Regions from separate parts of the Kitasatospora sp. NBC_01300 genome, predicted to be linked through region 1. Evidence: riboswitches for the same ligand, from Rfam matches in the RefSeq annotation. Region 1 holds a riboswitch; the other holds the start of a gene.
The links. A riboswitch is a leader RNA that binds a small molecule or an ion and turns the genes downstream of it on or off. The one in region 1 is predicted to bind S-adenosylmethionine.
Positions count from the first base shown of each region.

Region 2: it holds a riboswitch for S-adenosylmethionine, as region 1 does, so the genes downstream of both, OG556_RS09220 (aminotransferase class V-fold PLP-dependent enzyme) here and thrC (threonine synthase) in region 1, are expected to answer to the same signal.

Region 1 covers NZ_CP108408.1:3,504,170-3,512,469, forward strand. Annotated here, with positions in the region: gene OG556_RS15425 (MoaD/ThiS family protein) at 1-23, opposite strand, end outside; gene thrC (threonine synthase) at 64-1,344, opposite strand; SAM riboswitch class I at 1,362-1,498, opposite strand; gene OG556_RS15435 (glucosyl-3-phosphoglycerate synthase) at 1,670-2,647, shown strand; gene OG556_RS15440 (trehalose-6-phosphate synthase) at 2,698-4,164, shown strand; gene otsB (trehalose-phosphatase) at 4,251-5,090, opposite strand; gene OG556_RS15450 (DUF3263 domain-containing protein) at 5,121-5,381, opposite strand; gene OG556_RS15455 (cupin domain-containing protein) at 5,449-5,799, shown strand; gene OG556_RS15460 (extracellular solute-binding protein) at 5,863-7,143, opposite strand; gene OG556_RS15465 (ROK family protein) at 7,437-8,300, shown strand, end outside.
Region 2 covers NZ_CP108408.1:2,061,399-2,069,698, forward strand. Annotated here, with positions in the region: gene OG556_RS09200 (NYN domain-containing protein) at 1-855, opposite strand, end outside; gene OG556_RS09205 (hypothetical protein) at 1,144-1,407, opposite strand; gene OG556_RS09210 (rhomboid family intramembrane serine protease) at 1,609-2,391, shown strand; gene OG556_RS09215 (Lrp/AsnC ligand binding domain-containing protein) at 2,433-2,714, shown strand; gene OG556_RS09220 (aminotransferase class V-fold PLP-dependent enzyme) at 2,743-4,176, opposite strand; SAM riboswitch class IV at 4,230-4,347, opposite strand; gene trpD (anthranilate phosphoribosyltransferase) at 4,455-5,531, opposite strand; gene OG556_RS09230 (hypothetical protein) at 5,652-6,077, opposite strand; gene OG556_RS09235 (heme-copper oxidase subunit III) at 6,473-7,093, shown strand; gene OG556_RS09240 (c-type cytochrome) at 7,281-8,090, shown strand; gene OG556_RS09245 (Rieske 2Fe-2S domain-containing protein) at 8,099-8,300, shown strand, end outside.

The DNA.
Region 1 (8,300 bases):
GGGATACGGACGTTGGCGCTCATGGTTCTCCTAGCGGACGGGGCCCAGCGGGGTGGGGGGTGTTCAGGCGGACGCGAGGCCGGCGTCGTGGAAGGACGCCAGGGTCGGGCGGATGACGGCGGTCATCCCGGACCCGGCGACGGCGTCCAGGGTCTTCAGGCCGTCGCCGGTGTTGATCGCGACGGTCTCCTTGGCCGGGTCCAGCTGGCCGGTCTCCACCAGCTTCTTCAGCACGCCGACGGTCACCCCGCCCGCGGTCTCGGCGAAGACGCCCTCGGTGCGGGCCAGCAGCCGGATCGCGTCCACCACCTCGGCGTCGGTGACGTCCTCGACCGCGCCGCCGGTGCGCCGGGCGATGTCCAGCACGTACGGGCCGTCCGCCGGGTTGCCGATCGCCAGCGACTTGGCGATGGTGTCCGGCTTGACCGGGCGGATCACGTCCTGGCCGGCCTTGAACGCCGCCGACACCGGGGAGCAGCCCGCCGCCTGGGCGCCGAAGACCTTGTACGGCCGGTCCTCGACCAGGCCGAGCCTGATCAGCTCCTGCAGCCCCTTGTCGATCTTGGTCAGCTGGGAGCCGGAGGCGATCGGGATGACGATCTGCTCCGGCAGCCGCCAGCCGAGCTGCTCGCAGATCTCGTACGCCAGCGTCTTGGAGCCCTCGCCGTAGTACGGGCGCAGGTTGACGTTGACGAAGCCCCAGCCCTCGCCGGCCGGGTCGCCGATCAGCTCCGAGCAGAAGCGGTTCACGTCGTCGTAGTTGCCCTCGATGCCGACCAGCTCGCCGCCGTACACCCCGGCCATGACGACCTTGCCCTGCTCCAGGTCGTGCGGGATGAACACGCAGGACTTGAAGCCGGCCCGGGCGGCCGCCGCGCCCACCGCGCCGGCCAGGTTGCCGGTGGAGGAGCAGGAGAGCGTCGTGAAGTCGAAGGCCCGCGCGGCCTCGATGGCGCAGGCCACCACGCGGTCCTTGAACGAGTGGGTCGGGTTGCCCGAGTCGTCCTTGATGTGCAGCTGCGCGGTGAAGCCCAGCTCGCGGCCCAGGTTGTCCGCCTTGACCAGCGGGGTCCAGCCGGGGTTCAGGTTGGGCTTGGTGGCGACGTCGGCCGGGACGGGCAGCAGCGGCGCGTAGCGCCAGATCGAGCTCGGGCCGGCCTCGATCCGGCGGCGCAGCTCCTCGGCGTCCTCGCTGCCGAAGTCGTACGCGATCTCCAGCGGGCCGAAGCACTCCAGGCAGGCGAAGCTCGGACCGAGCGGGAAGCGGGTGCCGCACTCCCGACAGGACAGCGCGGTGGCGGGGCCGAGGTCCACGGATGCGGGTGCGACAGTGTCGATAGCCATGATGGCGGAGGCCTCTCTCCTCATCTTCCCCGTGGCACGGTCGCGCCACAGGCCGGAATTGGCACCTGTCCCGCCGGGGCCTGTCGACAGACAGCCGCGCGAGAAGGTTGCCGGGACGTCAACGGGCCGTTCCCTCAGTCCCTCTGGATGAGCATGTGAAATTGTGGTGGTGCTCAACGGCGACCCCGGCGTGCAAAGGTCCGGCCGCTGTACGAAGACTGTATCCGAAGGCGTCAACCCCGAATGGGATCGTCCGCCACGCGAGATGGCGCGTCCCACCGACCCCGCCGAGGAGAGTCCCGTGCCCGCCGAACCGACCCCCGCGCTGCTCCCGCAGGCGGCGTCCTGGCTGCGCCGCCGCTCGTGGAGCGCGGTCGACCGGCCGGTGCACGCCCTGCTGGAGGCCAAGCGCCGGACCGGCCACACGGTCAGCGTGGTGCTGCCCGCGCTGGACGAGGAGGCCACCGTCGGCGACATCGTCCGCACCATCCGCCGCGAGCTGATGGAGCGCCTCCCGCTGGTCGACGAACTCGTCGTGGTCGACTCCGGCTCGGCCGACGCCACCGCCGCCGTCGCCGCCCGGGCCGGCGCCCGGGTGGAGTACCGCGACGCGATCCTGCCCCGGCTGCCCGCCGTCCCCGGCAAGGGCGAGGTGCTCTGGCGCTCGCTGCTGGTCACCCGCGGCGACATCGTCTGCTTCGTCGACGCCGACCTGCGCGAGTTCGACCCGGCCTTCGTCTCCGGCATCCTCGGCCCGCTGCTCACCGAACCGGACATCCAGCTGGTCAAGGCCATGTACGACCGGCCGCTGGAGACCGAGGGGGCGGTGGTCCCGGCCGGCGGCGGCCGGGTCACCGAACTGGTCGCCCGCCCGCTGCTCAACCTGCACTGGCCGGAACTCGCCGGTTTCGTCCAGCCGCTCGGCGGCGAGTACGCGGCCCGCCGCGCGCTGCTCGAACGGCTCCCCTTCCCCACCGGCTACGGCGTCGAACTCGGCCTGCTGGTCGACGCGCTGGAGACGGTCGGGCTGGACGCCCTGGCCCAGGTGGACGTCGGCGTCCGGCACCACCGGCACCAGGACGGCCAGGCCCTCGGCCGGATGGCCGCCACCATCTACCGCACCGCCCTGGAACGCCTCGACCGTACCCACCGGCTGAAGGCCTCGGCCGACCTCGTCCACCCGCTGCTGACCCAGTTCACCCGCGACCCGCAGAGCCGGGAGTTCACCGCCCACACCCACCCGGTGACCGCCCTGGAACGCCCGCCCATGCACACCGTGCCCGAGTACGCGACCCGACACTGAACACCCACCGAAAGGGTTTGCCGCTCCGGAGCCCCGGCAACGTACCAACCATGGGCGATCTCACGACCGAACGTTCGAGTGTGACCGGCACCGCCCCCGTCCTGGTGGCCTCCAATCGGGGACCGGTGTCGTTCAGCACCGCGGACGACGGCGCGCTGACCCTCCGCCGCGGCGGCGGAGGCCTGGTCTCCGGCCTCTCCGCCATCGACGACCCCGACGCCGTCTGGGTCTGCGCCGCCCTCGGCGCGGCCGACCGGCAGGCCGCCAGGGAGGCCCCGGACGGCCGCCTCGACCTCGCCGGGCACGACGTGGGCGGCCAGGCCGTCCGCATGCTGGACATCGATCCCGACACCTTCGCCCGCGCCTACAACGGCGTCGCCAACTCCACCCTCTGGTTCGTCCACCACCTGCTCTACGCCACCCCCACCGCCCCCGCCTTCGACGCCGGGTTCCGCACCGAGTGGGCCGCCTACCGCGCCTACAACGCCGCCTTCGCCGAGGCGCTGGCCGCCGAGGCAGCCCCCGGGGCCGCCGTGCTGGTCCAGGACTACCACCTCTCGCTGACCCCGGCCCTGCTCCGCGCCGCCCGCCCCGACCTGCGGATCGGCCACTTCTCGCACACCCCGTGGGCCCCGCCCGAGTACTTCCGGCTGCTGCCCGACGACGTCGCCGAGGCCGTCCTCACCGGCATCCTGGGCGCCGACCGGGCCGGCTTCCTGACCCGCCGCTGGGCGCTGGCCTTCGCCGACTGCTGCGCCGACCTGCTCGGTGCCGAGGTCGACCGGGACGCCATGACCGTCACCCACGCCGGCCGCACCACCCGGCTCGGCGTGCACGCGCTCGGCGCCGACGCCGACTTCCTGCGCGAGCGCTCCCACCGCCCGGACGTCGACGAACGCCTCGCCGCCCTCCGCGAGGCCGTCGGCGGGCGCCGCACCATCGTCCGGGTCGACCGCACCGAGCTGAGCAAGAACATCGTCCGCGGCCTCCAGGCCTACCGGCACCTGCTGCGCACCCGCCCCGAATGGCACGACCGGGTGGTGCACATCGCCTTCGCCTACCCCTCGCGCACCGACCTCGCCGAGTACCGCGCCTACACCGCGCAGGTCCAACGGCTCGCCGAGGACATCAACGCCGAGTTCGCGACCCCCGCCTGGCAGCCGCTGATCCTGCACGTCGACGACGACTTCCCGCGCTCCCTGGCCGCCTACCGGCTCGCCGACGTGGCCCTGGTCAACCCGATCCGGGACGGCATGAACCTGGTCGCCAAGGAGGTTCCGGTGGTGTCCGACCACGGCTGCGCCCTGGTGCTCTCCCGCGAGGCGGGCGCGCACGCCGAACTCGCCGAGGACGCGCTCACCGTCAACCCGTACGACGTCATCGCCACCGCCGACGCCCTGCACGCCGGCCTCACCATGCCCGAGGAGGAGCGCGCCGACCGCACCAAGCGCCTCGCGGCGGCGGCCACCGCGCTGCCCCCGCAGCAGTGGTTCCTCGACCAGCTCAACGCGCTGTGAACCGGCTCGACGTGCTGTGAACCGGCTCGACGTGCTGTGAACCGGTTCAAAGCACGCTGAGCCCGCTCGACGCGCCGCCGCCCGGCTCAGCCCGCGCCGACGGCCGCACCCAGCGCCGCGAGCAGCTCCACCACGCCGGCCGGGCCCGGGACCACCAGGTCCGCCCGGTCGGCGAGTTCGCGCACCGGCGCGTCCCCCACCGCGCCGCTGCACACCAGCAGCCCCGCCACCCCCTCGCCACGCAGCTTCTCCACCGCCGCGAAGGCCGCCACGTCCCCCAGGTCGTCCCCCGCGTACAGCACCGAAGCCGCCCCGCGCTCACGCAGGAAGCCGGTCAGCGCCGCGCCCTTGTCCACCCCCGGCGGCCGCAGCTCCAGCACCAGCCGCCCGGGCTCCACCACCAGCCCGTGCCCGGCCGCCAGCTCGCCGACCGGCGCCCGCAGCAGCTCCAGCGCCTCCTCGGGCGCCGCCGTGCGCCGGGTGTGCACCGCCAGCGAGCGCCCCTTGTCCTCCAGCCACGTCCCCTCGGGCGCCCCCGCCGCCGCCAGCAGGCCAGGCAGCGCCGCCCGTGCCCCGGCCACCCCGGGGTGCACCGGCGGCGCGGTCACCTCGCCGCCCTCCCAACGCTCGGCGCCGTAGTGCCCCAGCACCACGACCCCGGGCAGCCCGTCCAGGCCGCCGTACTCCGCCGCCAGCGCGGCCGGCCGCCCCGTCACCACCACCACGGCCCGCACCGCCGGCACCAGCGCCCGCAGCGCGGCCGCCGCCCCCGGATGCGCCCGCGCCCGATCGGGGTCCGCCACGATCGGCGCCAGCGTCCCGTCGAAGTCCAGCGCGATCACCGCGTCACCCGGCGCTGCCAGGATCGCCCGCAGCCCGTCCCGCCCGGCAGCCGTGACCGGCGCCCACTTCTCGTCAAAGCCCATGCCCGAGCCCTACCCCGCGGCCCCGTCCCGCTACCGTGCCGCCCGCCGGGCCTCCCGGATCCGGCGCAGCCGGTTCACCAGGACCGGGGCGTGCGCCAGGGCCTCCGGCCGGTCCAGCAGCGCGTTCAGCAGCTGGTAGTACCGGGTGGAGGAGAGCCCCAGCTCCTCCCGGATCGCCCGTTCCTTGGCCCCGGCCGTCCGCCACTGCCGCCCCTCCAGGGCCAGCACCGCCACGTCCCGCTCACTCAGCTCGCCCACCAGGACACCTCCGCCATCACTACGGAGTGTCATTCTCCCGCGTGAGCCGGACACACTGTGCGCCCTCCGGCGTCCGGCCGCCCCGGCTAGCGTCGGCGGTATGACCACGCCCAGCTTCGCCGTGCACATCCCCACCGCCGACCTCGAACCCGATCCGCTCGACCCGGCCCAGATCGTCTCCGGCACCCCGGAGGTCTCCGGCCTGGTCCTCTCCGAGTCCCCCGACGGCCGCCAGCTGCGCGGCATCTGGCAGATCACCCCGGGCGTGGTCACCGACGTGGAGGCCGACGAGCTGTTCGTGGTGCTCAGCGGCCGGGCCACCATCGAGGTCGAGGGCGGCCCGATCCTGGAGGTCGGCCCGGGCGACTGCGCCGTGCTGCGCGAGGGCGACCGGACCACCTGGACGGTCCACGAGACGCTCCGCAAGGCCTACGCCATCACGCTCCCCTGACGAGCCCGCACCGACGACCCCGACCCTGACGACCCCGCCCCCGGAGGGCGCCCCGGCCCGGGTTCACTTGCGGACCCGGGCCGCCTCCTTGACCGCCGCGTCCTGCAGCCCGGCGAGCGCCTGCTTCGGGTCCCCGGTGACGGCCTGCCCGATCCCGGCCTTGATCCGGTTGCTGACGTCGCCCCAGGCCGGGTCCCCGAACGGGTAGAAGCTGGCGTTGGTCAGCCCGACCGCGAACTGCTTGAGGTCCTCGTGCTTCGGGTCGGACGTCATCTGGTTGAACGCGTCCTGGGTGACCGGCAGCAGGTTGTACTGCTCGTCGAACTTCAGCTGGAACTCGCGGGAGTAGGCGAAGGACAGGAACTTCTTGATCTCGTTCTTGTGCCCGTTGGCCTTGAACGCCATCATCCAGTCCGCGACGCCGAGGCTGCCGGTCTTGCCCACGCCGTCCTTCTTGGGGATCGGCGCCGTCCCGAAGTCGATCTTCCCGGCGGTGGCCATCCGCAGCAGCGTCGGGTGCCCGTTCAGCATCGCGACCTTCCCGGCCGCGAAGTCCTGGAAGACGGGGGTGCGGTTCATCTTGCCCGGGTCCGGATAGGTCAGCCCGGTGGCCACCAGGTTGTTCTTCAGCCAGCTGAAGGTGGCCTGGTTCTGGGTGCTGTCGATGGTGTAGTTGCCGACGTCGTCGGAGAGGCTGCCGCCGCCGCTCAGCGACCACAGCATGGACTCGGCGGGCGCCTCCTCCGGCCCGAGCGGCAGCCCGTACGGGGTCACGCCCGGCACCTTGGCCTTGATCTTTTCGGCGTCCTGGCGCAGCTCGTTCCAGGTGGCCGGCGGCTGGGTGATGCCGGCCTGGCGGAAGACCGCCTTGTTGTAGAAGAGCACCCGGGAGGACGAGACGAACGGGATGCCGTACTGGGTGCCGAGCACCTGCCCGGCGTGCGCGAAGGTGTCCAGGAAATTGGCCTGGGTGTCCATCGAGAGCACGTCGGCGGCCGGGTACAGCCGGTCCGCCGCGACCTGGTCGGCGAAACCGCCGGTCTGCAGCAGGTCGGGGGACTTGCCGGCCGCGATCATGTCGTCGACCTTCTTGCCGATGTCGGTCCAGCTGTCCACCTCGACGTCGACCTTGATGCCGGGGTTGGCGGCCTCGAAGCCGCGCGCGATCTCGTCCCAGTACAGCTTGGAGCTGGTGTCGGCGCTCTCCCCGTAGTCGGCGGCGACCAGCTTGAGGGTGACCGGCCCGTCGTCCTTCCCGCCGCAGGCGCTGACGGCGGTGAGTACCAGTGCTCCGGCCAGCGCGGTGCCGAGGACGCGGGTGGGAACGTGGGCGCGCCTGTTCAACGCGGGTACCGCCTTCAGGGGAGAACTGCGACCGGACGGGGGAATCCGGGAGGGGGGAGGCGCAACACTGCCAAACCCACCGGGCGGTGGTCCACACCACTGTGCCGAGCCCGCCGAGTAGTTATCGAAGTGCGGACGTCATTGCACGATGCGCAACAGAAGGTGAACGGAAGGCGCCCGGCGCAAAGCCGCTCACACCGCCCCCATCTGCGACAAAGCTCACCTACTTTGGACCAGACCAATCCGACAACTGGACTAGACCTCTTCTACCCGACCAAGGGAAACTGTCCTCCGTGAAGCACGTCATCGCACTCGATGTAGGCGGCACCGGCATGAAGGCCGCGCTGCTCGCCCAGGACGGCTCCGTGCTGTTCGAAGCACGCCGACCGACCGGGCGGGAGCATGGCACGGACGCCGTGGTCACCGCCATCCTCGACTTCGCCGCCGACCTGGCGGACGAGGGCCGGGGCCGCTTCGGCGTCGCCCCGCTCGCGGCCGGCGTCGCCGTCCCCGGCACGATCGACGAGAGGAACGGCATCGCGGTCTACTCGGCCAACCTCGGCTGGCGGGACCTCCCGCTGCGCAAGCTCCTGGGCGAGCGCCTGGCCGGGCCCGACCGCGCCGGCATCCCCGTCGCACTCGGCCACGACGTGCGCTCGGGCGGCCTGGCCGAGGGCCGGCTCGGCGCCGGCCGGGGCGTCGACCGCTTCCTGTTCATCGCGCTGGGCACCGGCATCGCCGGTGCCATCGGCATCGGCGGCCGGATCGAGGCCGGCGCGCACGGCTACGGCGGCGAGATCGGCCACGTCGTGGTCCGCCCGGGCGGACCGCAGTGCGGCTGCGGCGCCCGCGGCTGCCTGGAGACGCTCGCCTCCGCCTCCGCCGTGTCCCGTGCCTGGGCCGCGGCCAGCGGCGACCCCGACGCCGACGCGGCATCCTGCGCCGCCGCGGTGGACGCCGGGGACGACCGCGCGCTCGCGGTCTGGCAGGGCGCCGTCGACGCCCTCGCCGACGGGATCGTGCTCGCCCAGAGCCTGCTCGACCCGTCCACGGTGATCGTCGGCGGCGGGCTGGCCGAGGCCGGTGACACGCTCTTCGGCCCGCTGCGCGCGGCGGTCACCGAGCGCCTGACCTTCCAGATGCCCCCGAAGGTCGTA
Region 2 (8,300 bases), 1.4 Mb from region 1:
CGGCAGCGCCAGCTCCCGCTGGAGCCCCTGAGCCGACTGCAGCACCGTGTCCAGCAGCAGCCGCAGCCGCATGTCCTCGACGCTGCGGCCCTCGCGGGCCGACCGGCGGCCCTGCTCGGCCGCCGTCTCCAGCTCGCCGACCCGGTGCCGCAGCCGCCGCGCCTCGGACTCCGCCGCGCCACGCTCGGTGGCCGCCTGCGCCCTCGCGGCCTCCAGCTCGGCGGTCAGCCGCCTGGTCTCGGCCTGCGCCCGGCGGGTGTCGCTCTCCAGCGAGCGCACCTTCTTCCGCAGCGACTCTGCCTCCCGGCGGACGTCCTCGGACTCCGCGCGCTGCCGATCCAGGTCCGCCCGGGCGGCGGACCGCAGCTCGGCGAGCTCCGCCTGCAACTTCTCCACCAACCGGGTGGCCTCGGCGGCCGCGCCCTCGGCGCCGGCCCGCTCGGCCTCCTCCCCGGCCTCGGCCACCAGCCGGCTCCAGCCGGCCGACCGCACCAGGTAGGCGGCGGCCGCGACGTCCATCGGATCGGCGGCGCCCGGGACGCTGCCCGACTCCAACGCCTTCACCAGATCCGGCTGGCCCAGCCTCAGCCGCTCCGCTATCCGCACCCGGAACGCCGGCTCCGACTCCAGCGCCGCGGCCAGCGCCGTGGCCGCGTACTTGGCCCGCCGGGCCGGGGTGAACTTGACGTACTGGCGCAGGCTCTGCGGCAGCTCGCCGGGCGGCAGCCCGCCGAGCGCGTCCGAGGCCAGGCCGACCACGCGCCGGCGCACGCCCTCGGGCAGCGGCCGGTCCAGCTTCTCGGCAGCACGCTCCGGCGCCACCTCGCCGGAACCCGCCGCCCCGCCGGAGCCCACCGACTCATCGGGCCCCGCCGGCTCACCGGAACCTGCCGCCCCGCCGACGGCCGCGGGCTCGGACGGGGCCGCGTCGGCGGCCCGCGCCTGCACGGCCGCAGCGGGCTGAAGCCCCTGCGCTTCGGCGGGCTCCCTCGCTGCGTCCACCACGTCCTCGGCTCCGATCCTGGTCCTACGGGGTCACGGCCCGCGGCCGCCGCCCTGTCGTCACGCTCCGTGCGTCCTGTCTGTATTGTCCCAGCGCGGCGGGCAGGCGCGCCGCGCACCCGCCCCCCGCGCCGTCGGGCGTCAGCCCTGCTCGGCGGAGGCCTCCGCGCCCTCGGCGCCCGGACGGGCCACCAGCTCGACCTGGTCCACGGCGTTGCACCAGCGGCAGCGCACCGACTCGATCGTCTCGCTCAGCACCTCGGTCTCCTCGACCTTGGACTCGCCGGCCAGGTCGAAGTGCAGGAACTCGGTGACCCGCGCGGTGCGGGTCACGTCGAAGCGGGTGAGGTTTCCGCACAGGGTGCAGCGCCAGCGCGTCTCGGCGGTCAGGGCGGGGACGGTCATCGGGGGTCCTCTCGGGTGGTCCCTGGGTGGGCCAGGCGCTCCCCCCGGAGCCCCGGCGTCGGCGGCGGGAGGCGGGAATGCCCGCCCCAAGCCTATTGCCTGGGGCAACCATCCCGGCCACCGGTCAGGAGAACGAGCGGGCTAGTCCACCTGCCGTACAAGGCCGTGTCACACGCCCGACACGGAGGGATGCTTGGCCGCATGGCACTGACGGCCCCCGGGCACACCGACGCGCGGGGCGAGCACCCGTCCGTGCCCGCCCCGGCGGTCACCTACGCCCTGATCGCGCTCAACACCCTGGTGTTCCTGCTGGGCCCGGCCGCCGGGCTCAACCCGCTGTACGGCACCGGCCAGTCCCGGCTCTGCGCGGAGCAGCGGTACGAGCAGCACTGGGGCGTCATCCCCGCCGAGGTGCTGGCCGGCCGGCCACTGACCGCCGAGCAGCTGGCCCAGGCCCCCGACCCGGCCCCGGGCTGCCCGGCCGCGCCCACCCCGGGCAAGCACCCGGCGCTGTCCGTCCTCACCGGGCTCTTCGTGCACGCCGGCTGGCTGCACCTGCTGGGCAACCTGCTCTTCCTCCACGTCTTCGGCCCCACCGTCGAACAGCGGCTGGGCCGGGCCCGGTTCGCCGTCTTCTACCTGGCCGCCGGCAGCCTGGCCACGTACGGGTTCGCCCTCGCCGAGGCGCACTCCCCGGGCTCCACCCTGGTGCTGATCGGCGCCTCCGGCGCGATCTCCGCCGTCCTCGGCGCCTACCTGCGCTTCCATCCGCGCGCCCGGGTGACGACGCTCGTCCCGCTGCTGCTGTTCCTGCCGCTGCGCTTCCCGGCCTGGCTGGTGCTCGGCCTCTGGTTCGCCCTCCAGTGGTGGTCGGTCCACTCGGCCGGGCCCGGCGTGGCCTATCTGGTCCACGTGATCGGCTTCTCGGCGGGCTTCCTCCACGCCTGCACGGCGGTCAGCCACCACCCGAGACGACCCGGCTGACGCCCGATACGCTGGCGGCACCCCACAAAGGAGCCCGAACAGTGATCACCGCCATCGTCCTGATCAAGACCAGTGTCGACCGCATCCCGGAGATCGCCGAGGCCATCGCGGCCATCGAGGGCGTCAGCGAGGTGTACTCGGTGACCGGTGGCTACGACCTGGTGGCGATGGTCCGGGTGCGCCGGCACGACGATCTGGCCGCGGTCATCCCGGGCCGGCTGAACAAGGTCCCGGGCGTGGCCCACACCGAGACCCAGATCGCCTTCCGCACCTACTCCCAGCACGACCTCGAGGCCGCCTTCGCCCTCGGCCTGGACGAGTAGGCCCCTTCGGCCCCGCCGACCGGGCCCCTCAGCCCTGCTGACGCCCCCGGTCGACCTGCACGGTGGCGACGCAGCGCCCGCCCTCGTTGCGGTAGTCCCACGCGGCACCGTCCGTGACCAGCTCGCGCACGGCGGTCAGGAAGCGGTCGACGTGCTCGTCCGGGGTCCCGGCCCCGAAGCTCACCCGGATCGCGTTCAGGCTGCGCTCACCGGGCAGCGACGGCTCGGGCGCCCCGCACTCGGAGGGGGAGACCTCCTCGTCCCCGAGCAGGGTGCGCAGCAGCGGGTGCGCGCAGAACAGGCCGTCGCGGACCCCGATGCCGTACTCGGCGGACAGCGCGGCCGAGAAGTGCGAGCTGTTCCAGCCCTGGACGACGAAGGACAGCACGCCCACCCGGGCCGCCTCGGCGCCGAACAGGTTCAGCACCTTGACCTGCGGGATCTCCGCCAGCCCGGCGGTCAGCCGGGCGATCAACTGCCGCTCCCGGGCCTCCAGCGCGTCGAAGCCCGCCTCGCTCAGCGCCCGGCAGGCCGAGGCGATCGCGTAGGCGCCGATGACGTTCGGCGAGCCGGCCTCGTGCCGGGCCGGGCCGGAGTGCCACTGGACGGCCACCGAGCCGTCGCTCTCCCGGGCCACCGTCCGGGTCGCCCCGCCGCCGGCCAGGTACGGGTCGGCCGCGTCCAGCCAGTCCGCCCGGCCGGCCAGCACGCCGGCGCCGAAGGGCGCGTAGATCTTGTGGCCGGAGAAGGCGATCCAGTCGACGTCCAGCTCGCGCACCGAGACCCGGTGGTGCGGGGCCAGCTGGGCGGCGTCCAGCACCACCCGGGCGCCGTGCCGGTGCGCGGTCCCGGTCAGCTCGGCGACCGGCCACAGCTCGCCGGTCACGTTGGAGGCGCCGGTGACGCAGAGCAGCTTGGGGCCCTCGGGCGCCTCGGCGAGCGCGGCGTCCAGGGCGGCGACCGCCTCGGCGTGCGAGCGCGGCGCGCGCAGGTAGTGGACGTCGAGCCCGGCGTGCGCCCAGGGCAGCAGCGAGGCGTGGTGCTCGGTCTCGAAGGCGAACACCCGGGTCCCGGCCGGGACGGCCGAGGCGAGCAGGTTCAGCGAGTCGGTGGTGGCCCGGGTGAAGACCACCTGGTCGCCCTCGCGCAGGTCGAGGAACTCGGCGACGGTGCGGCGGCTCTGCTCGAACAGGTCGGTGGACAGCTGGGAGAGGTACCCGGCGCCGCGGTGCACGCTGCCGTAGTAGGGGGCGTAGGCGGAGACGTCGTCCCAGACCCGCTGGAGCGCCGGGGAGCTGGCCGCGTAGTCGAGGGCCGCGTACCCGACCTTCTCGCCGCTGGCGAGCGGGACCTGCACGTCGTGGCCGAGGACGGCGAGGGGGGCGCAGAGTTCAACACGAGGCTGCCGCGCGGAGCGCGTCGAGACAAGGGTGGCGGCGGGCGACGGGTGGGAGACGGACATGAGGATGCACTCCTTCTGGGGGTGTGGGACCCCGGGAGTGCTAAGTCGTCGGGTGTCCGCGCTTGCCGCACGGACGATTCGCCGAGCGACCCGGTCCTCACCCAGGGCACCCCGCCACGGACGGAGGGTTGCCGGACAGCAAGCTGGGGCTTGGCGCTGTCACTCATGACCTGGCCAAGACTCTAGGTCGCGCCCAGCGAGTGGTCAAACAGGCATCCACCATCCGGACAGCCGAGGAGCCCGCGCCGGCGTTCCGGCACGGGCTCCCAAGTACCGCCTCACACCCGGCTGGTGGCCTCCGACCAACGCCGCAGCAGCTCCTGCGCCGCGCCCGAGTCGATGGCCCGCTCCGCCCGCGCCATGCCGGCCGCGAGCTGTTCGGTGAGCGGCGCCTCGCCCAGGTCGAGCGCGACCAGCGCCGCCGCCGTGTTCATCAGGACGGCGTCCCGCACGGCCCCGCGCTCGCCGGCCAGCAGCCGCCGCGCGACCTCGGCGTTGTACGAGGGGTCCGCCCCGCACAGCGCCTCGATGCCGACCAGCTCGACGCCGACGTCCCGCGGGTCGAAGGCGGTCTCGGTGACGGTCCCGTCCCGCACGATCCACACCTGCGAGGTGGTGGTGATGGTCAGCTCGTCCAGGCCGTCGTCGCCCCGGAAGACCAGGCCGGTCGAGCCGCGCCGGGCGAGCACGCCGGCGATCAGTCCGGCGAGCCGGGTGTCGAAGCAGCCGATCGCGTGCGAGGTGACCTTGGCCGGGTTGGTCAGCGGGCCGAGGATGTTGAACGCGGTCGGCACCCCGAGGTCGCGCCGGGCGGTGGCGGCGTGCCGCATCGACGGGTGGAACTTGGCCGCGAAGCAGAAGGTCAGCCCGACCTCCTCGGCGATCTCGGCGACCCGCCGGGCCGACAGGTCGAGGCGGACGCCGAGCTTCTCCAGCACGTCCGAGGAGCCGCTGGCCGAGGAGGAGGCCCGGTTGCCGTGCTTGACCACCTTGGCGCCGGCCGCGGCCGCGACGATCGCCGACATGGTGGAGATGTTGACGGTCTTGGCCCGGTCGCCGCCGGTGCCGACGATGTCCACGGCCGGGCCGGGGATGTCCAGCGGCTCGGCGTGCGCGTACATCGCGTCCACCAGGCCGGTGATCTCGTCGACCGTCTCGCCCTTGGCCCGCAGCGCCACCATGAACCCGGCCACCTGGACGGGGGACGCCTCGCCGCTCATGATCCGGTCCATCGCCCACGCGGTGGCCGAGCGGTCGAGGTCCTCCCCCTTCAACAGCGCCGCCAGGACGTCCGGCCAGGTGCGGACCACCTGCGCGGGTGCGGTACCACCGTTCGCAGGGTTCACGTTCACCATGGCTGACTCCAGCTGTTGTCGGGTTCCCCGCGTCGGGGGGACGTCCGTACGGATGGAGTCAGCCTATCGACCGGCGGGGTCCCCGCGGCGGCCTCTTCTCTGGTCCTGAGACGGCACCGCTCAGCGGCTGACGGGCGCCCGCTTGGCCAGCCGCGCCCGCAGCAGGGTGGCGACCGCCTCGGCGAGCGCCACCGGGTCCACCGGGCGGGAGATCGCGGCGTCGGCCCGGCTCCAGGCGGCCAGCCAGGAGTCCTGCGGCCGGCCGATCAGCACCAGCACCGGCGGGCAGCCGTAGATCTCGTCCTTGAGCTGGCGGCCGAGCCCGAGCCCGCCGGCCGGCACCGCCTCGCCGTCCAGGATGCAGAGGTCCACGCCGCCCTTCTCCAGTGCCTTCAGCACCGCGGGGGTGGTCGCGCACTCCAGGTAGGAAAGTTCCGGAAGGTCCTCGACGGGCCGGCGGCCGAGTGCCGTCAGCACCTGCTCGCGGGTGTTGCGGTCATCGCTGTAGACGAGGACGGTGAGCGTCTCGTCGGTCGTGTACGCCATGGGCCCTGCTCCCTCAAGTGTGATCCGGACCACGTTCGCCTGATCCGGATGCTACTCCCGATCACCTGTCGCCGAGTCCCCCTCGCGGACCTTCCTCCTCAAGCCGCCGCGCCCGCGACTCACCCGCCCGGAGGACGGCCCGTCACCCGGACCCGTCCAGACCACCCGTACGGCCGATAAGGGGCCCGCGCATTACCCCCGGAGGCTCCGCCATGCGTGCAACGACGCGCTGGGCAACGGGGTCGCGGGCCCCTTCGAGGAACCGTCAGAAAAGGGACACGCCGCTGCTCAGCCGCCATTGGGACCCCCCACCGCCCTCCAGGGGGGCATACCGCACGCACCGGACACTCCGAGGGACACCCCCCGGCGTGAAGACGGAATAAGGGACCGACATAATGTCCGTCGTGGCGACAGCAACAGCAGTAGAAACCGGGCACGCGCACGGATCGGTCAACCGGCCGAACATGGTCAGCGTCGGAACGATCGTCTGGCTCAGTTCCGAGTTGATGTTCTTCGCGGCCCTCTTCGCGATGTACTTCACGCTCCGCTCCGTCAAGGGAGCCGAGTTCTGGACCGAGAAGGCGCACGCCCTCAACGTGCCCTTCTCCTCGGTCAACACCACGATCCTGGTGCTCTCCTCGCTGACCTGCCAGCTCGGCGTGTTCGCTGCCGAGCGCGGGGACGTGAAGAAGCTCCGCTCGTGGTTCGTCATCACCTTCGTGATGGGCGCGATCTTCATCGGCGGCCAGATCTTCGAGTACACCGAGCTGGTCAAGAAGGACGGCCTCTCGCTGTCCTCCGACCCGTACGGCACGGTGTTCTACCTGACCACCGGCTTCCACGGTCTGCACGTGACGGGTGGTCTGATCGCCTTCCTGCTGGTCCTGGGACGGACGTACGCAGCCAAGCGCTTCACGCACGAGCAGGCCACCGCCGCGATCGTCGTGTCGTACTACTGGCACTTCGTCGACGTCGTGTGGATCGGCCTGTTCGCGACCATCTACCTGATCAAGTAACCAGCTGATCAGGTCGCTGGCCACCGGCTTCGGTCCCCGCCCTCACCGGCGTCGGGCCGATTCTGCCGGTGGCGACGCTCCCACCGACCGACCGCGCGCGCAGCCCTAGACAGGCAGCCTCGTGCCGGCCAGACCGGCCGCCGGGTGCACCCACCAGTCGACCAGATCCTGACACCGGGGTTATTCCGTGAAAAAGCTCTCCGCACGACGGCGCCACCCATTGGCGGCGCTGGTCGTCCTACTTCTCGCCCTGGCGGCAACCGGGGGGCTGTACGCCGCGTTCGCGCCCGCCGACAAGGCGCAGGCCGACGTCGCCGCGCAGTCGCTCGCGATCGATGAGGGCAAGAAGCTCTTCGCCGTGGGCTGCTCCTCGTGCCACGGCCTGAACGGCCAGGGCAGCAGCGACGGTCCGAGCCTGGTCGGCGTCGGCTCCGCCTCCGTCGACTTCCAGGTCGGTACCGGCCGCATGCCGGCCCAGCAGCCCGGCGCCCAGGTGCCGCGCAAGAAGAACATCTACTCGCAGGCGGAGATCGACCAGCTCGCCGCCTTCGTCGCCTCGCTCGGCCCCGGCCCGGTGACGCCGACCCCGGAGCAGTACACCTCGACCAACCCGGATGACATCTCCAAGGGTGGCGAGCTGTTCCGCACCAACTGCGCCCAGTGCCACAACTTCGCCGGCCAGGGCGGTGCCCTGACCAAGGGCAAGTACGCCCCGTCGCTGGAGGGCGTGGACGCCAAGCACATCTACGAGGCCATGCAGACCGGCCCGCAGAACATGCCGTCGTTCCCGGACACCACCATGCCCGAGGAGCAGAAGAAGCAGATCGTGGCCTTCGTCCGCCACACCACCTCCGATGAGCCCAACCCCGGTGGTCTCACGCTCGGCAGCCTCGGTCCGGTGACCGAGGGTCTGTTCGGCTGGATCTTCGGTCTCGGCACGCTCATCGCGGTCGCGATCTGGGTCGCCGCCCACACCACCAAGGCCAAGAAGTCATGAGCCACGACATGTCAGAAGACAAGCTTCCGGAGTCACACGGCTCCGCCGGTGACGTCGCCGCGCACGGCGACCCGTTCGCCGACCCGGGCCTGCCGGCCCACGAGCCCCGCCGCACCGACATCGACGAGCGGGCCGCCAAGCGGGCCGAGCGTCAGGTCTCGCTGATGTTCGTGGTCTCGATGCTCGCCACCATCGGCTTCATCGCCTCGT